Regions from separate parts of the Paenibacillus sp. FSL R5-0912 genome, predicted to be linked through region 2. Evidence: a T-box and tRNA genes for the amino acid it is inferred to sense, from the RefSeq annotation. Region 2 holds a T-box; the other holds one or more tRNA genes.
The links. The T-box of region 2 lies ahead of metG (methionine--tRNA ligase). A T-box ahead of a tRNA ligase gene usually reads a tRNA of that ligase, here a tRNA-Met.
Positions count from the first base shown of each region.

Region 1 (10,547 bases), 2.4 Mb from region 2:
TTTAAAGCAATCTCGTTTGGCGTTTTTTGACGTTTGGCCCCTTCTACCAATGAAATCATCCGATCCAAAAATGACTCGCCGGGATCACTGGTAATGCGGACCTTAATCCGGTCGCTGACTACCTTGGTTCCTCCGGTTACTGAACTGAAGTCTCCGCCGGCTTCTTTAATGACCGGAGCAGATTCACCCGTAATGGCCGATTCATCGACCGAGGCCAAGCCTTCAATCACTTCCCCATCCCCGGGGATCATTTCACCCTGGGCTACAATTACAACATCACCTTTACGCAATTCTGTGGATGGCACTTGCTTGACCGAGTTTCCACTGACCTTGTTTGCCGTGATCTCTTTTTTGGATTTCTTGAGCGAATCTGCCTGCGCTTTACCACGGCCTTCTGCCAGTGCTTCTGCAAAGTTGGCAAAAAGCACGGTGAACAGCAGTATGAACGCAACAGCCAGATTAAATCCAGAGGATACATCTCCGCCAAATGCCCCAGGTACAAAAACAAGAAGTAAGGTAATGATAAACCCCATTTCCACCACAAACATGATTGGATTACGCATCATAATGCGCGGGTCCAGCTTGATAAAGGACTGTTTGGTAGCCTGCATGACGATATCTCTAGTTAATGCACTTTTTTTTGTACTCATTTCATATTCCTCCATCCATAGCCTCTTAAGGTTTCAGCGTCAAGAATTCAGCAATAGGTCCCAGGGCAAGCGCCGGAAAGAATGTTAAGGCTCCGACAATTAGCACTGCACCAAGAAAAACAGTGCCGAACAATGCATTGTCTGTACGGAATGTCCCAGAGGTCTCCGGTACAGATTTCTTGACGGCCAGCGAACCGGCTACGGCAAGCATTGTAATGATTGAGAAATACCGGCCTATAAACATTACAATCCCAGTGGATATATTCCAGAACGGCGTTGCATCTCCAAGTCCCTCAAAGCCAGAGCCATTGTTGGCGGCAGATGAAGTGAATTCATACAGCGCCTGTGTCAGTCCGTGAAATCCGGGATTTGAGAGGGTATCCGACTGAGTCATAAGAGCCAGGGCCGTAGGCAATAGAATAAGCAGAGGATTGATTATCAAGGTAATCGCAATCAACTTCATTTCTTTACCTTCAATTTTTTTGCCGAGAAACTCCGGTGTTCGCCCTACCATTAGCCCGGATAGAAATACAGCAATCATCGCATACATGAGCACATTGACAAAACCTGCTCCGACACCGCCAAAGACGGTATTCAGCATCATATTCCCAATCGTTATTAGACCACCTATAGGCGTTAACGTATCATGCATCGTGTTGACTGCTCCGGTCTCCGTTGCCGTCGTGACCACAGAGTAAAGGGCAGACTGCGCCACACCGAACCGCATTTCCTTGCCTTCCATGGAGCCCTGCTGATGCTGAATGCCCAGAGCATTCATTACCGGGTTTCCGGCATTTTCACTGGCTAGCGAAATTCCCAGGAAGACAATGAACATCATTGCCATGGATACGAATAGTACCCGGCCCTGTTTTTTATTGCCGACCATTTTCCCATAAGTGAACGGCAGTGCCGTACCCAGCAGCATCATAAGTAAAATTTGCAGCAGATTGCTGATTGCACCCGGATTCTCGAAAGGATGGGCAGAGTTGACACCGAAGAATCCGCCCCCGTTGTTGCCCAGTTCCTTGATAGACAGGAACGAGGCAACCGGCCCGCGTGCAATCTCTTGTTTGACACCTTCAAGCGTATTGGCCACAGCTGTGGGCTCCAGAGTTTGCGGTACACCGAGAGCTACAAAAACAAACGCCAGGACAAAGGATACCGGCAGCAGAATGCGTGTAATTCCTCGAATCATATCCACGAAGAAATTCCCGAGTGGTTTCCCGGCTAAACCGCGGATAAAGGCAATTGCTACCGCAAGCGCTGAAGCCGGAGCAACAAACATCATAAACAGGATTCCTAGCATTTGCGACAAATATGAAAGTCCGCTTTCGCCGCTGTAATGCTGAAGGTTGGTGTTCGTCATGAAGCTGATAGCTGTATTAAAGGCAAGTGTCGGCTCCATGGAAGCCACTCCGCTTGGATTTAACGGCAGGGCTCCCTGAAATCTGAAAATCAGATATACCAGTAGAATCATCACTGAGTTGCTGAGCACCACAGCCAGAGCGTATTGCTTCCAGCTATAATTCTCCTTACGTATTCCCCCGATAGCATAGATAGGTTTTTCGATCCAGCCGAACCAGCGGTCAAGCCCTGTTTTCTCATAATTGAAGGCTTGCGCGATATACAGCCCCGCAGGACGCGCAAGCAGCAGAGAGAGTAATAAGGTTATTGCAATAGCGATAAAAGACATCGTTGTCACTTGAATCCCTCCTGAAATCGTCTAGAATTGTTCCGGATTAAGAAGCGCGTAGGTCAGGTACACAAAAAGAGCGGCTATAAGGATTGCAAGTACCCACATCATCCTTGGTCACTTCCTTTGTCAACAGTTCCAGACGCCCATTGGCCCAGCCCTATCATCAGTAGGGTAAGGATTACTAGAGCAGCAATCATATATATATCCAGCATGTGAATGGCCCCCTTTAATTCATTTTCACTTATCCAGCAGAAAAGAAAGATTATCGCTGGTCGTTCGTATAACGTAATTCGCACCCAGTGCCTTATAGATCATTTGCGGGTACCGGTTCTTGGTAATGACGAAAATCGTACCTAACGTCCATTTCCGGAGAGTTTCAATAAGCCCGCAGCATTGACCCAGATCTTCTTCAAAAATATATACCTTGCTGAACTCATTCTCCGGAATGCTGATCAAGCACTTTTCTTTAATATCCACTTCAACAACATTTTTTACTCCCAATTCAAGCAGATGTTGTTTTTGTACAGGGCTACAGGACACCGCAGCAAAGCATTCACTTGTTCCTAGCGCCTGTATAAATTGATTCTCTGCCACATTAGGAGAGTACACTAACATCATGGCATCACTGCGACCCATACCATTCCCTTCTTTCTGAGATTAGCAGTACTGCACTGATAGCATATCCGCATAGTCAATCATTTTTTTCACGAGTTTCACCACAGTCCATCCCCCATACCTTCTTTCCTCTCTTTCAGCGACTGTTTATTCGCAAAATGCTTCGTTTTCATTCCTGTTTCAGCGTAACATTTCCAGCATTAGTTTAGGATTAGGGTTTAAATGAATGTATTAAGATCACCTTAAGAAGGATATTTCACGTTGAATAAAAAAAGCTATGCTCCCAAAAAGAGCATAGCTTTTTTTATGATATCCACCTTCTCAATAAAAGGCTTATTCATGAACATCTACCTCCTCAGCTTTCAGGGTGAAGGAAAAAACTGTACCATTCGGAACATTATCCTTGACACTAATATTACCCCCATGGGCATTTACAATCGATTTGCACAGGGAAAGACCCAGACCGAGTCCGCGGCGGCCATCTCCGCGTATATTATTTGCGGTGTAGAACATCTCAAATAACCTTGATTTATCTTCATCTGAAATACCGGGACCATCGTCAGAAACCTCCACCACAACCCACAGCTGGCTCCTCCTTACATGTATAGAGATCTGGGATCCCTCCTGGGTGTACTTGATTGCGTTATCCACAAGATTTATCAGCACCTGGACAATAAGCCGGGAGTCCATCCGGGCCATCATCAGTTCATCATCCAATAGGGTTCGAATGATATGCTTCTCACTGTTCCGGTTCACATGAAGCAGAGCCTCCGAAATGACCTCTTCCATTAATTCCGCCTGGAAATTCATGTTCAGCTTATCATTCTCCATCCGGCTAATGGACAGCAAGTTTTCCACCAGATTGATCAACCAAATGGAATCGTCATAAATATCGGAGTACAACCCTTTTTTCTGTTCTTCGTCCAGCACCCCTGCGTTTGCAACAAGAATTCCTGCATTGCCCGAGATGCTGGTAAGTGGAGTGCGGAGATCATGGGAGATTGAACGAAGCAGATTGGCCCGGAGATGCTCCTGCTGGATTTGCAGCGAGATCTCTTTTTGTATCTCATTCAGTCTTTCTTTCTCCAGCGCGAACGCGCACTCTCCAAGCATGGCAATCATCAGGCTTTTTTCAAAGACCTCCAGTGGCTCCTCCTCTTCCATGACGATGGCTGCTACTGCAAAAACAGTATCTCCTCCACGCACGGCATGATATAGACAACTGGCACCAAAAAAAGTATCCGTGGTAGCTCCCGCACGTTTGTTGTTCTTAAATACCCATTCTGCAACTGCACGTTCATTGCTTCCTGTATAAGCCGCCGAATCGAATGCAGCTCCTCTCTTTGGAAATACCTGAGGTGCGGACAGCCCCTCCCGCTGAACCGGATAGAAGATAATCGTTCTGTCCAGGAGCTTCACCATCTGTTGCGCCATAGCATCAATAATCTCCTGTGAATCCTTCGTCTGCTGCAATTTCCGGCTTGTTTCCAAAAGCACCTCAGTACGATAGGCTTTTTGCGCGGATTGGCGTGCCTGTTCTCTAACACGAATGGTCAAAGTACTCATGATTAAGGAGGCGGACAGCATGACTAGAAATGTAATAGGGTATCCGGAATCATACGCAAGCAGAGAGTAATAGGGCTCTGTAAAAAAGTAATTAAATACAAGAACACTCATGACAGAGGAAATAACACTGTATACTCTGTCCTTAGTGACTAAAGCGCTTAATAAAACACCAAGAATGTACACCGTAATAATATTCGCTTCCCGAAACCCCAAATTTTTGAACCAGATACCAATGATCGTACAGACAGTCAGTATGGTAAGAACTTTGGCGGTGTCGACCAGGGAGAGCTTCGGATATTGGTTGTATAAAGGACGTTTTTTATAAAAAGTGGAATCGGTATACGGAATAATAAAAATCTCAATATTGGGGAGGAAGGCGGTTAATTTATCCACAACATTGGATTTTGCAAATCCCCTCTTTTTATTCGGAGAACGACCTAAGACAATTTTTGACACATAACTTGTTTTGGCATACTCCGCAATTTGCCCTGGAATATCCTCACCGTATACAGTGGCGATGTGTGCCCCCATTTGTTCGGCAAGTCTAATGTTTTCTCTCAGTTCTGTTTTATTCTTTTGAGTCAATTTTTGGGTTTCCGGTGTTTCAACAAACAGCGCTGTAAAATGACCGTGAAATGCCTCAGCCATTCTTGCTGCTGCCCGGATCACTTTTTTATTCGAAGCAGCAGAAGACAAACAGACCAAAATATGATCTTTAATATCAAGCTCGCTTGTTTTCGTCTGCTCACTGATCTGCATCGCGATTCGGGTTAACTGGCTTGCTGTATTACGCAAAGCTATTTCACGCAGGGCGGTGAGCTTCTCTTTGGTAAATAAGCCGGCAATCCTAGGATCGTCCTGACGATACATGCTTGCCTTATTCAAGCGCTCAATTAAATCATCAGGTTCTATATCAACCAGTTCCACCTGATCTGCACTGTCAAACACACTATCCGGTATTCGCTCCTCAACCGGAATACCTGTAATGGAGTACACAATGTCTGCCAGGCTTTCAATCTGCTGGACGTTAATGGTGGTATATACATGGATTCCAGCGCGAAGAAGCTCCTCCACATCCTGATACCTTTTTTTGTGACGGCCTCCCGCCTCATTTACATGTGCCAGATTGTCCAATAAAACAAGTTCAGGGTTTCTCTGAAGGGCACGATCCAAATCAAATTCTGTGATGGTTGAATTATTGCTTGTACTATCCATGGAAGGCAAAACTTCCAATCCCTTCAATAGATTCAGGGTATCCTTACGGGCATGGTAATCAATATATCCAACAATAACATCCATCCCCTCTTTTTGATCTTCATGAGCCGCACTCAGCATAGTATATGTCTTGCCGACGCCGGGAGCGTAGCCAATAAAAATTTTCAATTTTCCCATGACCGCCATTGTAAGCCCGCTTTCCACTTTCATTTTTTCGAGATTTATTTGAAGTATATCATGGGCCATATCATGATCGTGTTATGACTTCACCCATTGCATTAAGATTGCATTAAGATAACTTATCCATACTATTCAGCAAATACTCTAACAATATGGAGTTTCTCGCTGCTCATCTCGGTGGACTCGCCAAGTTCACTCAGATCCTGGCCACGGTGTTCATGTTCTTCTTGTTTCTCTGCGGCCTCAATGCCCTCAAACAAAGCATGTACCTTTTCTTGGAATTTGGCCTTATGCTTACTAACCGCTTTGCCGCACACGAAGGTATAACGATTCGCGTTGGCCTCTATCTTGGTACCGTTCACAAAAAAATGCTCAAGAGAGATGTACTTTTCATCGGCCAGGAACTGAATAACCGCAGTGAATACGGTTTCGAGAACATCTTTCATCCGCTCGGAGGAATAGATACGCTGAGTGTAGGCATAAATGATAACTTGGTGAGCATTTTAGGGTGGTAGCTGTCACGGCCACCGCCGGGGTAGGCAGCGTCAAAGATGGTATCGTCAAGCCAATTAACGGCTGCGTTAACGAGCGCGATCGAGGTGGTTTTCTGGAACGTCTTCTTCCAAGTCCATTGGCAAGCAAAGTGGGTCCATGGACTATTGAATGTACAAGGAAATCGCTCCTTTTGGGATGGTTGGTGGTACTTCCATTTTATTAAAAAGGCGATTCCTTTTTTTGTATTTTTGTTGAAGTTGGTGTATTCGTACCCCGCTTAAACAGCGGAGAGGACGGAACGACCCGCGGAAAAGCGGAAGCGTTCGCCTTGGTCTCCGGATTTTCACCGCTAAGGGAAATGAAAAACCCTCAATTTTCATCGTGGAATTTACATGCATTCCGTTCGTAATGAGCAAGGCTACTACAACTCCAAGAATTGCGATCTAACTGATAATAAACGGCCATGGTTTGTTATAGGCTGATTTGCCCACTTTGTACAATAATGTAGACACTGTAATGGTTCTCTCCCTTATTAAATCGAATAAACAAATCTAAGTCATCATTCCGTAATTAGGCTATCTACAGCGTAAAGCCGTGGTGCCTTTATGCCGTGCTTTCTGGCCTCTGATATAACTTCCTGTACGGCATAACCAACCTTAAAGTGGTTATGCTCCACAAGTGCATAGGGCATGCTTTTAGGTGAATAAACAATGTTACTCATAAGAAATCCAACAACACTCGGCGGTAGGGTGCTCACCACCCTTGTCAAAATATCAAGTTTTGATCCTTTTGCTTTCAAAATAGGGATCAATTCTTTCATATTACGACCTATTCCAGCGAGGGCTTCGGGTGAAGAAATGACTTTTTTAAAACTGCCACTTTTTAATACTTCGATTTCCATTGCAACGTTTAATGCGAAGTGATTCCAGAGCCAACTATGCGGATCCTTTTGAACCCTTATCTTGAAGCCTGCCTCAACAAAAAGCTTGCGAACCTCTAAATCTCTTTGGGTAGGCTCGGATTCAAATGTTCCAAACTGAACCGTCTTGTAAACACCACCGTAAAGAGTATTTCCTTCAAATCCGCCCCACCACCGGGGAAGCCAAAAACAATTTGATTGACCGGAATTGGCTGAATAGCGGATTGAGGATCTTGTCAACAGTTATTGAAAAACAGAACTGTTGCATTTCCAACTCGTGGAGCAAGGTACTCAACCACACTTGATACTTCTGGGCGTTTGGTTCAATCAGTGGATTAAGTATCAGAATAAAGAAAAAGAATTAGGCCTGGTTATATACTAAAGCCACTATTTATCTCTCTTTATTTTGAATTGATGATCAATTGTACATGCCCTTATTAGCGTAAAACTGGTAAGGGAGTTAATTTTAATGGGCATTGCTTATTGGATTTTTATAGTTTCAGTTATTATTGTTATTGGTGGATTAGTTGGTCTTAAAAAGCAGAGTAATTAGTAGGAGCTATAACAAACCCTACTAATTACTCTGCCGGTATGTTCGCCATCCTCCGCTGTGTTATCTCTTCGTACTGTGCAACAATCGTTAAGACTCTCGATGAAAAAGATTTATTAAGCTAATGGGCAGTTTAGATTTTTATGAAGAAAAGCGGTGTTTGTGGTATTATTTGTAATTATGGGTTATGAAATAAATGGATTTTTTCAAAATGGGGGAATCAAAATATGGAACGTAAAATTCAACTAATGGAAACCTACGTAAATATCGACCTTGGAAACTCACCCTTTTTAAAATTAGATAAAGGGTTGCAAATTCCATACTCTTCAATCATAGGAATAACAACAGGTAGACCGATACCAAATGCTTTTAAACTATATGGTGCTTTATTAGGAGGAATGAGAAATGGGTTATTTAGATCAAATGGTGGTTATCAACTGCACTTTTTTGAAAATGAGCTCGAAACTCTTCATTTAGATTTGAATAGCTTTAAAGTTGGTAAGTTCAAAATATCAAAGTTGATCATTGGTGTTGAAAATCCTGAAGAAATAAGTAAAAATATTTCCGAAAGAGTGAAGTGATAATTTGTTGATGAACTGTTCTTTCAACTAACAGAAACTTTAGTTCAACAATACAGCGACAGTGTATGACTCTAATTTCTAGTTCTGAGCAACCATCGATAAAAATTTTGGGCTAACGATTCCTCTCCCTCACTGCGCAGTTTGCGTCAACCATGAATCACACACAGTTTATAGAAAAATCTGTTTATAATCCTTGGAATCGAATTTCCCCGTTTCTCGATCTACAGCGACCAGGCCGATATCTGTATGAAAAAAACAATTCACCTCCTAACCAGTTAAGTTTTCGCACTCTAGTGCCCCTTCAGATAAACTTGATCTTATTTTGCTCGCGAGCCCATAAAAAGCAAAAAACCCTTACAGGGTAAGGGTTTCGTTGAAGTGGGCCCTACAGGACTCGAACCTGTGACCAATCGGTTATGAGCCGACCGCTCTAACCAACTGAGCTAAGGGCCCGGACTAGGATATCCGTATTTTACAAGTGCTGTCTGATGAAATAAAATTGGTTGCGGGGGCAGGATTTGAACCTGCGGCCTTCGGGTTATGAGCCCGACGAGCTACCGGGCTGCTCCACCCCGCGTCAGTAATCATATTCAAACAGCGACAATAGATAATATACAATATAAGCATGGATAAAGTCAAGGATGAATTTGGTTAATTTATTTATGGCAGAAAACGCACACCGTAGCGGCCCTTACGCGAACGGTAAATTTCCACAAAACGCGGATCATGATAGCCGTAGATCCAGCCGTCCTGCTCGAGTCTTTTGGCCAGACAACCCGCTTGAAATCTTGTCCTGAACAATTTTGCGAAGTATATCCAATTCATGATGCCCTTCTCCTTTTTCGTATTCATGTATGCTACTCTGATCATTATCATGCCCATTTTTTCATTAATAACAGGAAAAAAGTCCTGCGGAACGGTTGGCAAATTCTGCAACGCAATTCTGTGATTATTTTCCACCCAACAATTCAGAGGATAGTTGTATAATGTACAATTAAAAACAGCGAAAAGGGATGCTTGCCTCTTATAACTGTAGTCTGTACAACTAATTCTGTCCGAATCAGGGAAAACCGTCTGAAACAGGAAGTTTAATTGCACGAAATACAACTAAACAATTAATTGGTTATAAATCAGACGATTTAGTTGTACAAAGTACACTTAATCATACCGGATCGGATATACCATAATTGGGTTACTACAAACCATTGGCAAACGATTCTCCAAAGTGGTTCTCACTTGTTTAAATCTGATGCTATCCTACTTGCCCTTCACACTTCGCTCCAGCCAGCCGTTGTCCAGATTGAACAAGACTGTGGGATCCTTGCGCATCGCGTTAAGCATATGGTTGCCCTGCTGCTCCCAGGCCTTGAGGGCATTCGCTACCGTCCGTTTGCCTTGAATGACTTCGCTGAACAGCATTTGTCCGGCCAGATTAATCTGATAAATATTAGGCATCTTGTAAGCCAGACTCTCCACATTAGCGTCCGTCAGCGGCACAGGCTTCAAATTGTAAAAAGGTTCAAGGCTTACTCCAGCCTTCTGTGAACGGTTGAAATCCATACGGGAGGTAAGCTGATAAGGATTGGCCGCCTTGATTCTGGCTACTTCGTTGCTGTTCACAAACTTGATCAACTCCCAGGCATCCTCTTCATTCTGCGCGGTACTGCTGATGGCCAGCAGCTGATCCAGTCCAGCACCGACGGCCACGCCCGGCTTCTCGGCAAACGTAGGTACGGCGGCGATTCCCCAATCCACATGTCTGAAATTAATGTTCTTAATCAGGAGCGCATTGCGGTCCGCGGAAGCCAGCTCGTTGATATAACCATATTCTCCGATGACCATTGCCGCTTTGCCCGTCAGAAACCAGTCACCCAGAAACGGGTTAAATCCGGTCTCTGCAGGTTCGGCAACAGCTGCGGCTGCGGCTTCAATATCATCCGGGCCGGGGATAATCTTCTTCTGAATCAGATTGCTGAAGGTAGTCCAGCCTTTACTCCACAGCGCATTGTTCACTGTCATTGCCCTGCCTTGGTTATCGTACATAGCAGCTTGCAGAGGAGAGAGATACGCCTGCATATCC
Region 1 covers NZ_CP009282.1:5,692,940-5,703,486, forward strand. The annotation lists gene kdpB (potassium-transporting ATPase subunit KdpB) at 1-650, opposite strand, end outside; gene kdpA (potassium-transporting ATPase subunit KdpA) at 676-2,343, opposite strand; gene kdpF (K(+)-transporting ATPase subunit F) at 2,374-2,454, opposite strand; gene R50912_RS35745 (hypothetical protein) at 2,584-2,982, opposite strand; gene R50912_RS24140 (sensor histidine kinase) at 3,295-5,928, opposite strand; partial or broken gene R50912_RS36505 (transposase) at 6,078-6,575, opposite strand; gene R50912_RS24150 (ketopantoate reductase family protein) at 6,977-7,576, opposite strand; gene R50912_RS24155 (hypothetical protein) at 8,114-8,467, shown strand; tRNA gene R50912_RS24160 (tRNA-Ile) at 8,847-8,920, opposite strand; tRNA gene R50912_RS24165 (tRNA-Met) at 8,968-9,044, opposite strand; gene R50912_RS24170 (hypothetical protein) at 9,128-9,292, opposite strand; gene R50912_RS24175 (extracellular solute-binding protein) at 9,725-10,547, opposite strand, start outside.
Region 1: it encodes a tRNA-Met, which carries the amino acid that the T-box ahead of metG (methionine--tRNA ligase) is inferred to sense. The anticodon was not compared.

Region 2 (10,547 bases):
CACATCTTTCAGCAAATGATACGCTTCGCCGATCAGCTGCATGTCGCCGTACTCAATGCCGTTATGCACCATTTTTACATAGTGTCCGGCACCGTCCGGTCCGATATATGTACAGCAAGGCTCTCCGTCCACTTTGGCAGAAATAGCCGTAAGAATAGGTTCAACCAGCTTATACGCGCTTTCCTGACCGCCAGGCATAATGGAAGGGCCCTTGAGTGCGCCTTCTTCTCCGCCGGATACGCCAGTACCTACGAAACGGAAGCCTTTGTCCTCAAGATATTTGCTGCGGCGAACGGTGTCAGGGAAATAAGCGTTACCGCCATCGATAATGATATCGCCCTGATCCAAGAATGGCAGCAGCTGTTCAATGGTAGCATCGGTTGCTTTACCCGCCTGAACCATGATCAGAATTTTGCGCGGCACTTCCAAAGATTGTACAAACTCTTCTACTGAGAAAGTACCTACCAGGTTCTTGCCTGCTGCTTCTGCGACCAGATCATGTGTCTTCTCCGGGGAACGGTTAAACACGGATACGCTAAAGCCTTTGCTCTCGATGTTAAGAGCCAAATTTTTGCCCATTACCGCCAAGCCAATGACGCCGATTTGTTGTTTTGACATCTGGTTCTCCACCCTTTGCACCCTGTATTTTTGTGAAATCCATTTCTCGCAGTATAAGAATACCACCCTTTATCAGAGACAGCAAAGTTCTGCCTGCGAAAGAGAGATCAATTTCATTGACAAAGTCCTAAGAATCAGGGAAATTGCTCACAATGACTATTTTAACGGTTTTAGGCGCAGAAGTGAACCCCTGCACGCAACTTGCATTACAAAGTTCAAGGCACCCCATAGCGGGATGCCTTGAACTGAAGATAATTCATTCAATTTCACCATTCAAGCGCGGCAAGCTCCCTCGTTAGAATGTTCAGCCTGGCCGTGCAAGCCTCCACCTCTGCAGAATCCTTATTGCGCATGGCTTCACTCAGCCGGTCCAGCTGCTCATCAACCTCCAGCCGGCGGTCACGGATCCGCTCCTCGCCTTCAATAGAGTAGAACAGCTTCGTCAGCTCCTGATCGGATAGCAGCGGACCTTTCTGGTACAGGACACGCTGCTGATATCCGGAAATCTCCACCAGGCGGATCACTTCGCCGAATAGAATATTCTCAATAATAATCTGGCGGTCGCGGAAACGTTTGACTACAGCATGACCGCGCATATCACCAATCAGCTTCTCCATCCATTCAGCCAGGCGCGCATCACGGATCATATAATCTCCCACCAGCTTGAAGCCATCCTTAATCCGCTGGAAGCGCAGCTTCACCAGCTTGCGTCCGGTGCGCACCGATATAAGAAAAACATTCTCATTCTCACTCCAGTAAAGGGAATAGCCTTCCTTTATCAGATCCTTAATCAAGTCCTGGATATGTTGTCTGTCAAACCGGAGCTCCAGATTGCAGTACTCCACTTCGTCATTTTTGTTCACGGCACTCCCCCCTAACTGCTTGGTTACAGCATAGCCAGTTTCATGGCCTAACTTAAGAAGTAGAACTGACTGCCGGACCTCCACATACGCACCATCATTTTGCATTCGTCTTACACTTATTTTATACTTCATTTTATGTAGCGGTAACTTGGTTTATTGACTATTTTTACCCGCTTTCCGCCTTTTCCAAACGCCAGACCCTACTTTTGACGTCATTCCCCGATCTATTGGCAAAATAAACTATATAAAAGCCGCAGGCAGCCGGATTTACCGGTCTGTCTGCGGCTTTTGCAATTACCGGCTGTTGTAGGAAAAACAGCACTTAATGCGCGCTTCCTTGCTTCAGCTTCGTCCGGTGGACAATCAGCAGATGCAGGCCGAAGAGCAGGACCATTACACCTGCACTGGCCAGAAAAGGCGCACTATGGCTGACGGAATCCCACAGCTTGCCGGACAACACGGGACCTGCGACCATTCCTGAGCCCTGCAGCGTCAGGAACAGGCCCCAGACCGTCCCCCGCTCTCCCTTGGGCACCTGCTTGGCCAGGAAGGCATTCCATGCCGGCAGAATAAGCGCATAGCTTATTCCGACCAGCGCCACGGCAACGAATGCGAGCGGCAGCCAGCGGACCTGCGAGAAGAATGCCAGGGAACAGGCTGCCAGCAGGAAGCCGATGTTGAGGAAGACCGATGTCCCGATCTTATCAACCAGCTTGCCCGCCGGAATCAGCGCCAGCACCGTGATGCCTCCGCCGGCAATCAGCAGCAGGCTGAACTGGTTAGGCGTCACATGCAGCTCGGAGCGGGCGAACAAAGTGACCACCGGGGTCATGAGTCCGATGGCAAAAGCCTGCAGGAACAGCGCCGGGAAGAGTAGCCGGCTTACCTTCAGCGAAGTTCTGACCTGATGCCAGGTCCGCTTCAGGCTCTGCAGCGGCCGCAGCGGCGTGTGCGGCACTGCGGCCCCTTCGGGATTCATCTCACGGACGACATGAGGCGCATGGCCGCCAATTCTAGAAGGCAGCAGCAGCGCTACAGCCACTACAGCAGCGGCGAAGCCCATCAGCACCAGAAAGACCGTACGGTAGCTCTGACCGCCATGGTCCATCATGAAATTGACGATGATCGGACCGATCCCGGTACCGGCCAGCGACGCCATCTCCACAGCGCCCATCGCCGCCCCGCTGCTGCCGCTTTCCGTAGAACCAGCAAGTTCGGTTATACCGGTCATGGTACACGGCCATAGCGGCGAGGTCCCGATGCCCAGGACTAGACAGGCAATGGACAATGTGGTTGCATCTTTAGCATAGATGATCATTCCGACAGCCACCAGAATCAGCAGCAGCGCACCTGTCATCGTCCAGCGGTAGCCTATCCGCTCCATCACCCAGCCGAACGGGCTGCGGAACAGATTATCCCCTAGATACTGCAGGGCAAAGGCGAAGCCGACCACCGTCACCGACAGGCCCAGAATATTCTCCATGTAGACTGGCAGCAAGGCTACCAGCAGCGATCCTTTGACGAATTCGACCAGAAAAATAATAACCCACATCTCCACAATGAACGGTGAGGCCAAATTGATATGCATACGCTGCGCTACTTTGCCAGACATTTCATCACATCCTAGTATTATGGTGATTGATTTGTTATACTGATGCTTGCTCAAGCAGAAATGGCTAGTCAGTCCTCTAAGGGGCGGTATCCGTTTCAACGAGAAATATAAGGATCAAGTATAGCATAAACTAGTACTTCCTTATATTTTGAAAAATCGACTCTTCGCGAAAGGTTGTGACAGCATTAAATGGATCAACATGTAACTCCCCTCTTCACAGCTCTCAAAAAGCATGCCGCCGGAAACCCAGTTCAATTTCATATTCCGGGACATAAGAAGGGGCTAGGGACCGATGCCGAATTCCGTGAGTTTATCGGCGATAACGCTCTATCCATAGATTTGATCAATATTGCACCGCTTGATGATCTTCATCAGCCCACCGGGGTTATTCTTGAAGCTCAGAAGCTGGCTGCAGAGGCCTTCGGCGCCGATTACACGTATTTCAGTGTACAAGGCACGAGCAATGCCATCATGACTATGATCCTCTCTGTCTGCTCAGAAGGAGATAAAATTATTGTGCCGCGCAATATTCACAAATCAGTGATGTCGGCCATTATTTTCTCCGGAGCCAAGCCTATTTTCGTCTCTCCTGTACAGGATGAGAATCTTGGGATAGACCACGGCATAACCACAAGCTCGCTCGAACGGGCTTTGAGGCGCCATCCGGATGCCAAAGGTGTCCTCGTTATCAATCCGACGTATTTTGGCGTGTGCGCCGACCTGCGTTCGATTGTCGACCTGGCCCACAGTTACGGGGTTCCCGTACTTGTGGACGAGGCACATGGAGTATTGATTCATTTTCATGAGGAATTACCGGTATCGGCCATGCAGGCCGGTGCGGATATGGCAGCAACCAGCGTGCATAAACTGGGTGGCTCCATGACGCAGAGCTCGGTACTCAATCTCAATGCCAAGACAGGTCTTGTTAACCCTCAGCGGGTACAAACCATTCTCAGCATGCTGACCACAACTTCAACTTCATATATTCTGCTTGCTTCTCTGGATACCTCCAGACGTAATCTGGCGCTAAACGGCCATGAGATGGCATCCAGAACCATTGCCTTATCCAACTACGCCCGGGATGCCATTAACAGCATTGAAGGCTTGTACAGCTTCGGCAAAGAAATTCTCGGTACAGAGGCTACCTTCAATCTCGATCCGACCAAGCTTAACATTCACGTCCGCCATCTGGGCATTACCGGATACGAAACCGAGAACTGGCTGCGCCAGAAGTATAACATCGAAGTAGAACTCAGCGACATGTATAATATTCTTTGCCTGATTACCCCTGGAGATACCCAGGAATCGGTAGATAAGTTATTAGCCGCGCTGCGCGTGCTCTCAGCGATTCATTACAGCAAAGGTGAGATCTATGAGATGAAGGTACAGGTGCCGAATATCCCTCAGCTGGCCCTGATTCCCCGAGATGCCTTCTACGCCGATACACAGCTGGTTCCCTTCCGGGAGTCTGCAGGCTACATTATTGCAGAATTTATCTATGTTTATCCGCCGGGCATCCCGATTCTTCTCCCTGGTGAAGTTATTACCCAAGATAACATTGACTATATCATCGACCATGTGGAAATCGGCCTGCCGGTCAAAGGCCCTGAGGACCGCAGCATCACCAACATCAAAGTAATTGTTGAGGCTGAGCCTATTTCTTAATCGGCTCAGGCCCTGCAGCAATACAAAACCCCGATACTATTACAGTATCGGGGTTTTGTATTAGGCGGTGCTGTCTTGTCCAAGACAGCAAGCCTAAGTACTTGATTCACTGAAATCTATTCTTGCTGGGCCAGCAGCTCGTTGTAAGCTTCTTCAACAGCTTTCCATTCAGCTTCATCTTCAATGTTGTAGAGTACCATTTCTTCGTCTTCTTCTTCCATACGCAGAATGATGCCGTCTGCTTCAGGGTTTTCGCGCTCGAGCAGCAGTGCGTATAACTTCTCGCCTACGTCAAACGTTTCTACCAGCACCATCTCTACATCTTCGCCCTGCTCGTTCGTCAAGGTCAGCACAAACTCCTCGTGCTCATGGTCGTGATCATGTCCGCAACCGCATGCTTCACCATGTTCATGGCCATGCTCATGTTTGTGATCGCTCATTGAAATACCTCACTTTAAATTGAATTATCCTACATTTGGTATCGTAACACGTAAGATAAGTTCAGGTCAATTTGCAGACCGCGGTTAATTCTTGGCCGAAGCCGTAACCACCTTTTCTGACACAAGAACGTAATCTCCGCTCTTGGATGACTTGATGAAGAACCCTACACTGTATTTACCGGATTCTTTGAAATCATAGGTGAATTCCGGGGTGGAGAACCAGAAGTCCTCATTCTTCGAGCCGCCGGCATCCTCCAGAATATCCTTCACATTCCCTGACGGATCGGTGATTGCCACCTTCACAGCTGAGACGCTGTCCTTCAGGCTGTCAACCTGGGTAAGGATCTTCATCTTCAGTTTGCCTGTGTTTACATTGCCGAATACCGTATCGCCCTTGAACAGCACAATATGCACATTAGGCTTGAGAATCGTCACTTTACCTGAACCGTCCCAGCTGACGACACCTCCCGCTTCTCTCGCAGGGATATAGGCCTTGCCGTCAATCAAATAGCCGCCATCGGCTATTTCCTTTCCATTGCTCCACACTTTGATTTTCTGGTTTACAGCGTCAGCGAACAAATATGAGCTTCCCATCATGGAAAACACAACCACGCATAGAGCAATTTTTCTCCATCTCATTGTAAAGCCCCTCCAAATAATTCATGCTGTTAATGTATACTACCAACCATTCGACAAGTTGCGCAGAATTCAGGGAATTATTTCTTTTTGCAGTAGAAAAGAAAAACGCACGATTATAAAACCGGTTTCGGCGTGCAATATAAGAAATATCTGGGAGACATCCCCTCCCCGCAACACAAAAAAGCCGGACATTAGCATCGAATAGACGCTTGTCCGGCCGTTTCATCCTAATATCTATACCTAGTTAAAATTGCGGAAGCTGATCCAGATTGTTGGTAGGATCTCCATCTGCATCGCCGCGAATATACATTTCTCCATCTTTTCCTTTGAATGCGTTGACTCCGGCAATACTCCCGGACTGAACCTCCTGAAGTGCCTGCTGGTAATCCAGCACACGGCCGGAAGAGGTCTGGAACTTGGTCAGATCACCATCACCGTTTCTTTGGGCTGCAATAAAGCGTTCACGTTCGTTGTTCATCACTTAGGATCTTCTCCTTCGCGCCTAGGATTAGCCAACAATCTGGCTCCCAGATAGCTTGTCCATAGAATCGAAAGAGTATGTACCCGGCCTGATTACAGCGTTTTCTGCATTCTCACGTGAAGAATACCGGCATCATAGAAGGGCTCCGGGGAAATCACTTCATAGCCCAGTTTGCTGTAAAAGGCTTCTGCATGACACTGTGCATCGAGAATTGAGGCTACCAGGCCGAGTTCACGGGCGTGCCCCTCCATAGCGAGCAGCAGGATCCGTCCGAAACCCTTGGAACGGTATTGCTCGTGAACAGCAATCCGCTGCATTTTAGCAATCTCTGCCTTGTAATAAATCAGTCTTCCTGTAGCTGCCGGCTCACCGTTGTCCTTAAGCAGGAAATGATGCGCATTGTCTCCGATCACATCGTATTCATCAATTTCCTCTTCGGCCGGCACCTTCTGTTCCTCCACAAATACCTTATGGCGGATCGCAAGCGCCATCTGGAGCTGCTCCTCTGTAGTGACATGTACGATTTCCACTGCCATTCTCCTCTAACCCCTCTCTGTAGGTCCTATCAACATTGAGCCATTATACAGAATTATTAATATCCTGTATAGAGCCTGAGGGCTCCAGGGATAGGGAGGACGGATAAGCCGCGTCCGGCAGACTATTGAATGGAATACACCTCTTCCGGAATCGAACGGTCGTACACATCCTGCATAACCGGTGATATAAGACCATCCGGTGTATCAAGTCTCCCGTCCAGTCCAGTCATCTTATGAACCCCCGTATATCCGGGAGCCTCACTGCCAGCCGCACATCCGGCCGTCCCCAGCATCACACACACTCCAATGACCCCGCTCCACACCAATGACTTGCGCATAGTTGTACCCCCCTGTTCTTCTTGGCTCTATACAGCTTTGACGAATCAGGGGCTTCATAAACGAATCCTTACAGATTTACATTGCCAACGATATGCACAAGGTACATCATGCCGCCGAGAAAGCCAGCGAGTACAAAATAAGCAATACCATATCTCCAGCGTGACGCGGCCGGCACATCATAATATTTATCATTATCAAACACCGTAAAGCTGATCTCACACTGCATCTTCAGCTGCAGCTTAGCATCCACATACAGCTGGTCCAGCTGCACGATCCGGACTTTACTGATAATAGACTGTACAGGCATAGTCGTTGTACCGTAATAGTCCAGATTATCCCAGCGGACACCAAGATATTGCTGGCGGTTCAAATCACTGTAGGTGGTAAAAGGTAGTTCTCTTTTGTGCTCAGGTCCGGGAATCAGATACCCTTGATCCTGCAAATCCTCAATCGGTATCAGGAAGCTTTTCATAACCGCATGCATCTGCTTCTTCGTGCGCCGGCTGATATATTTCTTGTACATGTCATAAGCAAATAACAGCCAGATAATACTGAACAGAATAGATTTCAGATAGATGATCACTGCCAGACCTCCAACCAGACCTACCAGCCATAACCAGCGGGTAACCGCAGTTGCAATTCTTCCCCCATCCAGCGGATGAATCGGCAGCAGGTTGATCAGGTTAAGAAAGAATCCGACATAAGCCAGTGAAAAGAGTAGCGGGCTCTGATAATAATAAGCTGCTCCGAAGACGGCGGCCGCGCCAATGCCCCCCAGAATAGGGCCTCCAAAAGCAACGTAGGCTTCCTCTCTGGCATCCAGCGGTTGTTTCTTCATCGTAATTAATGCACCCATAAAAGGAACAAACAGCGGTGCGCTCACCGGCAGCCCGATCCGCTTAGCGGCGATAACATGGCCGATCTCATGAACGAATAATAAGGCAACGAAGCCCACTGCAAATTGCCATGGTGAGATCAGAGCATAGGCCCAGATAGACACCATCATCGAAATCAGCGGTCCCGCAATCTTCCCCAGCTTGAGCAGAGACAGAATAGTTTTGCCCTTCAGCAGCAGCAGTACTCCCGCGCTACCAAGCCATCCCATTATGCCTGAGCTTTTCTTTACCTGCTTGTTTTCCGGCAAAAGTCTCATTCTCCTTTATTTCTGTATCTGGTGTTGACATAAGCCATCACCTGCATATATGATATCCAGTAATTAGGATAACCACAATAGCTATGAAGAGAAAGAGTACCTTGGCCATTCTTTCACAGAGAGCTCCAGCCGCTGAAAAGGAGCAAAGAAAACCCACGGGAATATGGTCTCAGAGCTGCGCATCGAAGCCCGCATAAACGGGACGTAGGCTGCGCCGGAACCCGCATCCGTTACCATGCTAGGGTATACCCGCAGGCTTATGCGGACGTACCTGAAGAGGTGGATGCCGCAAGGCATTGATGAATTTGGGTGGTAACACGTGAGCGCAGGCTCTCGTCCCTTTTGGGGATGAGAGTCTTTTTTGTGCGCTTAGAAACCTAAACATGTTTTCCGAAACGGGTTTTGTCCGAAGCCGTTTCAAGGAAAATCTGTCAACAAAACTTATAGGAGGACAATGACATGACAAACATTTTTATCGGAGGGGCTTGGCCGTATGCCAATGGCTCCCTGCACCTGGGCAGGCTTGCGAGTATTCTGCCGGGAGATATCCTGGCCCGCTATCACCGTGCCAAAGGCGACGCTGTGCTGTATGTCTCCGGCAGTGACTGCCACGGCACTCCAGTTGCTGTACAGGCAGCGCAGGAAGGTGTATCCCCTGGTGAATTCGCCAGCAGATATCATCAGGAGTTCGCCGATTGCTTCCGTTCGCTTGGATTCACCTATGACTTATACACCCGGACCGATCAGGAGCATCACCACAGTGTGGTGCAGGAGCTGTTCCTTAAGCTGCTGGATAACGGCCATCTGTACCAGAAGTCTACGCTCCAATGCTACTGTGAGCAGGATCAGCGCTACTTGCCGGACCGCTATGTAGAGGGAATCTGCCCGGTCTGCGGACAGCAGGCCAGGGGTGACCAATGTGATTACTGTTCTACGATACTCGACCCGGTTGACCTGCTGGAGCGTACCTGCAAAATCTGCGGAACCCCTCCGGTGCTGCGTTCCACCCTGCATTATTATTTGTCACTGTCCAGCTTCCAGGGCGCACTTTCAGAATACGTAGATTCTGCGCAAGGCTGGAGAGACAATGCTGTGCGTTTAACCCGCAGATATCTGCAGGAAGGACTGCAGGACCGCGCTGCAACGCGGGATCTGGACTGGGGGGTGGATGTTCCGGTGGACGGCTTCACGGACAAGAAAATCTATGTGTGGATCGAAGCGGTCAGCGGCTATCTGTCCGCCAGCAAGCAGTGGGCTGCCGGGACCGGCAACCGCTGGGAGGATTTCTGGCTGGAATCCACTGAGAGCAAAGACGCCGCGTACCCTCCCATTACGGCCTATTATGTGCATGGCAAGGATAATGTGCCTTTTCACAGCCTGATCTGGCCGGCTCTGCTGCTGGGTGCTGGAGACCTGCATCTGCCGGACCGCATCTTCTCCTGTGAATACATGACGCTGGAAGGGGAGAAATTCTCCACAAGCCGTAACTGGGCCGTCTGGGTGCCGGATATTCTCAGCCGCTACGACCCGGATTCCATCCGGTATTTCCTGACGGCGAACGGTCCTGAGAAACGGGATGCCGACTTCTCGTGGAGAGAATTCATCTACAGCCATAACAGCGAGCTGCTGGGCGCCTTCGGTAATTTCGTTAACCGCAGTCTGGTATTCGTGAATAAGTTCTGGAATGGCGAGGTTCCTGAGGGTACAATGGATGCCGTTTGGGCCAGCAGCATTAATACTCTGTACAGCGAGACCGGGAGACTTATTGAGGGGGGCAGCTTCAAAGAAGCGCTGGAGCATGTCTTCACCCATATCCGCCAGGCCAACAAATATTTCGATCAGCAGCAGCCGTGGCTGCAGATTAGGAATGACCCCGCCGCCTGCGGCAACACGCTGTATACCTGTGTGCAGATCACCGCTAATCTGTCTAATCTGTTGAACCCGTTCATTCCATTCTCCTGCGGCAAGATCAGGCATTTCTTTGCCTTAGAACAGCCTTTATGGCAGCCAGTGTCCGTTCCGGCACATCAGCCGGTGCTGGAGCTGGAATTATTGTTCGAACGGATTGATATCGCGCGGATTGGGGAGGAGACCGAGCGCCTCAAGAGCTTGCAACGCCGTGGCGGCGAGGGCTAGCAGCTCCGTGGCAGCTAGAGTTAGTAGCTCCGTGGCAGCTAGAGTTAGTAGCTCCGTGGCAGCTA
Region 2 covers NZ_CP009282.1:3,332,778-3,343,324, reverse strand. The annotation lists gene gndA (NADP-dependent phosphogluconate dehydrogenase) at 1-618, opposite strand, end outside; gene R50912_RS14015 (hypothetical protein) at 885-1,481, opposite strand; gene R50912_RS14010 (MFS transporter) at 1,804-3,093, opposite strand; gene R50912_RS14005 (aminotransferase class I/II-fold pyridoxal phosphate-dependent enzyme) at 3,283-4,758, shown strand; gene R50912_RS14000 (DUF1292 domain-containing protein) at 4,875-5,198, opposite strand; gene R50912_RS13995 (hypothetical protein) at 5,283-5,837, opposite strand; gene R50912_RS13990 (DUF3892 domain-containing protein) at 6,082-6,318, opposite strand; gene R50912_RS13985 (GNAT family N-acetyltransferase) at 6,411-6,854, opposite strand; gene R50912_RS13980 (hypothetical protein) at 6,977-7,192, opposite strand; gene R50912_RS13975 (site-2 protease family protein) at 7,261-8,346, opposite strand; T-box leader at 8,421-8,690, shown strand; gene metG (methionine--tRNA ligase) at 8,806-10,482, shown strand.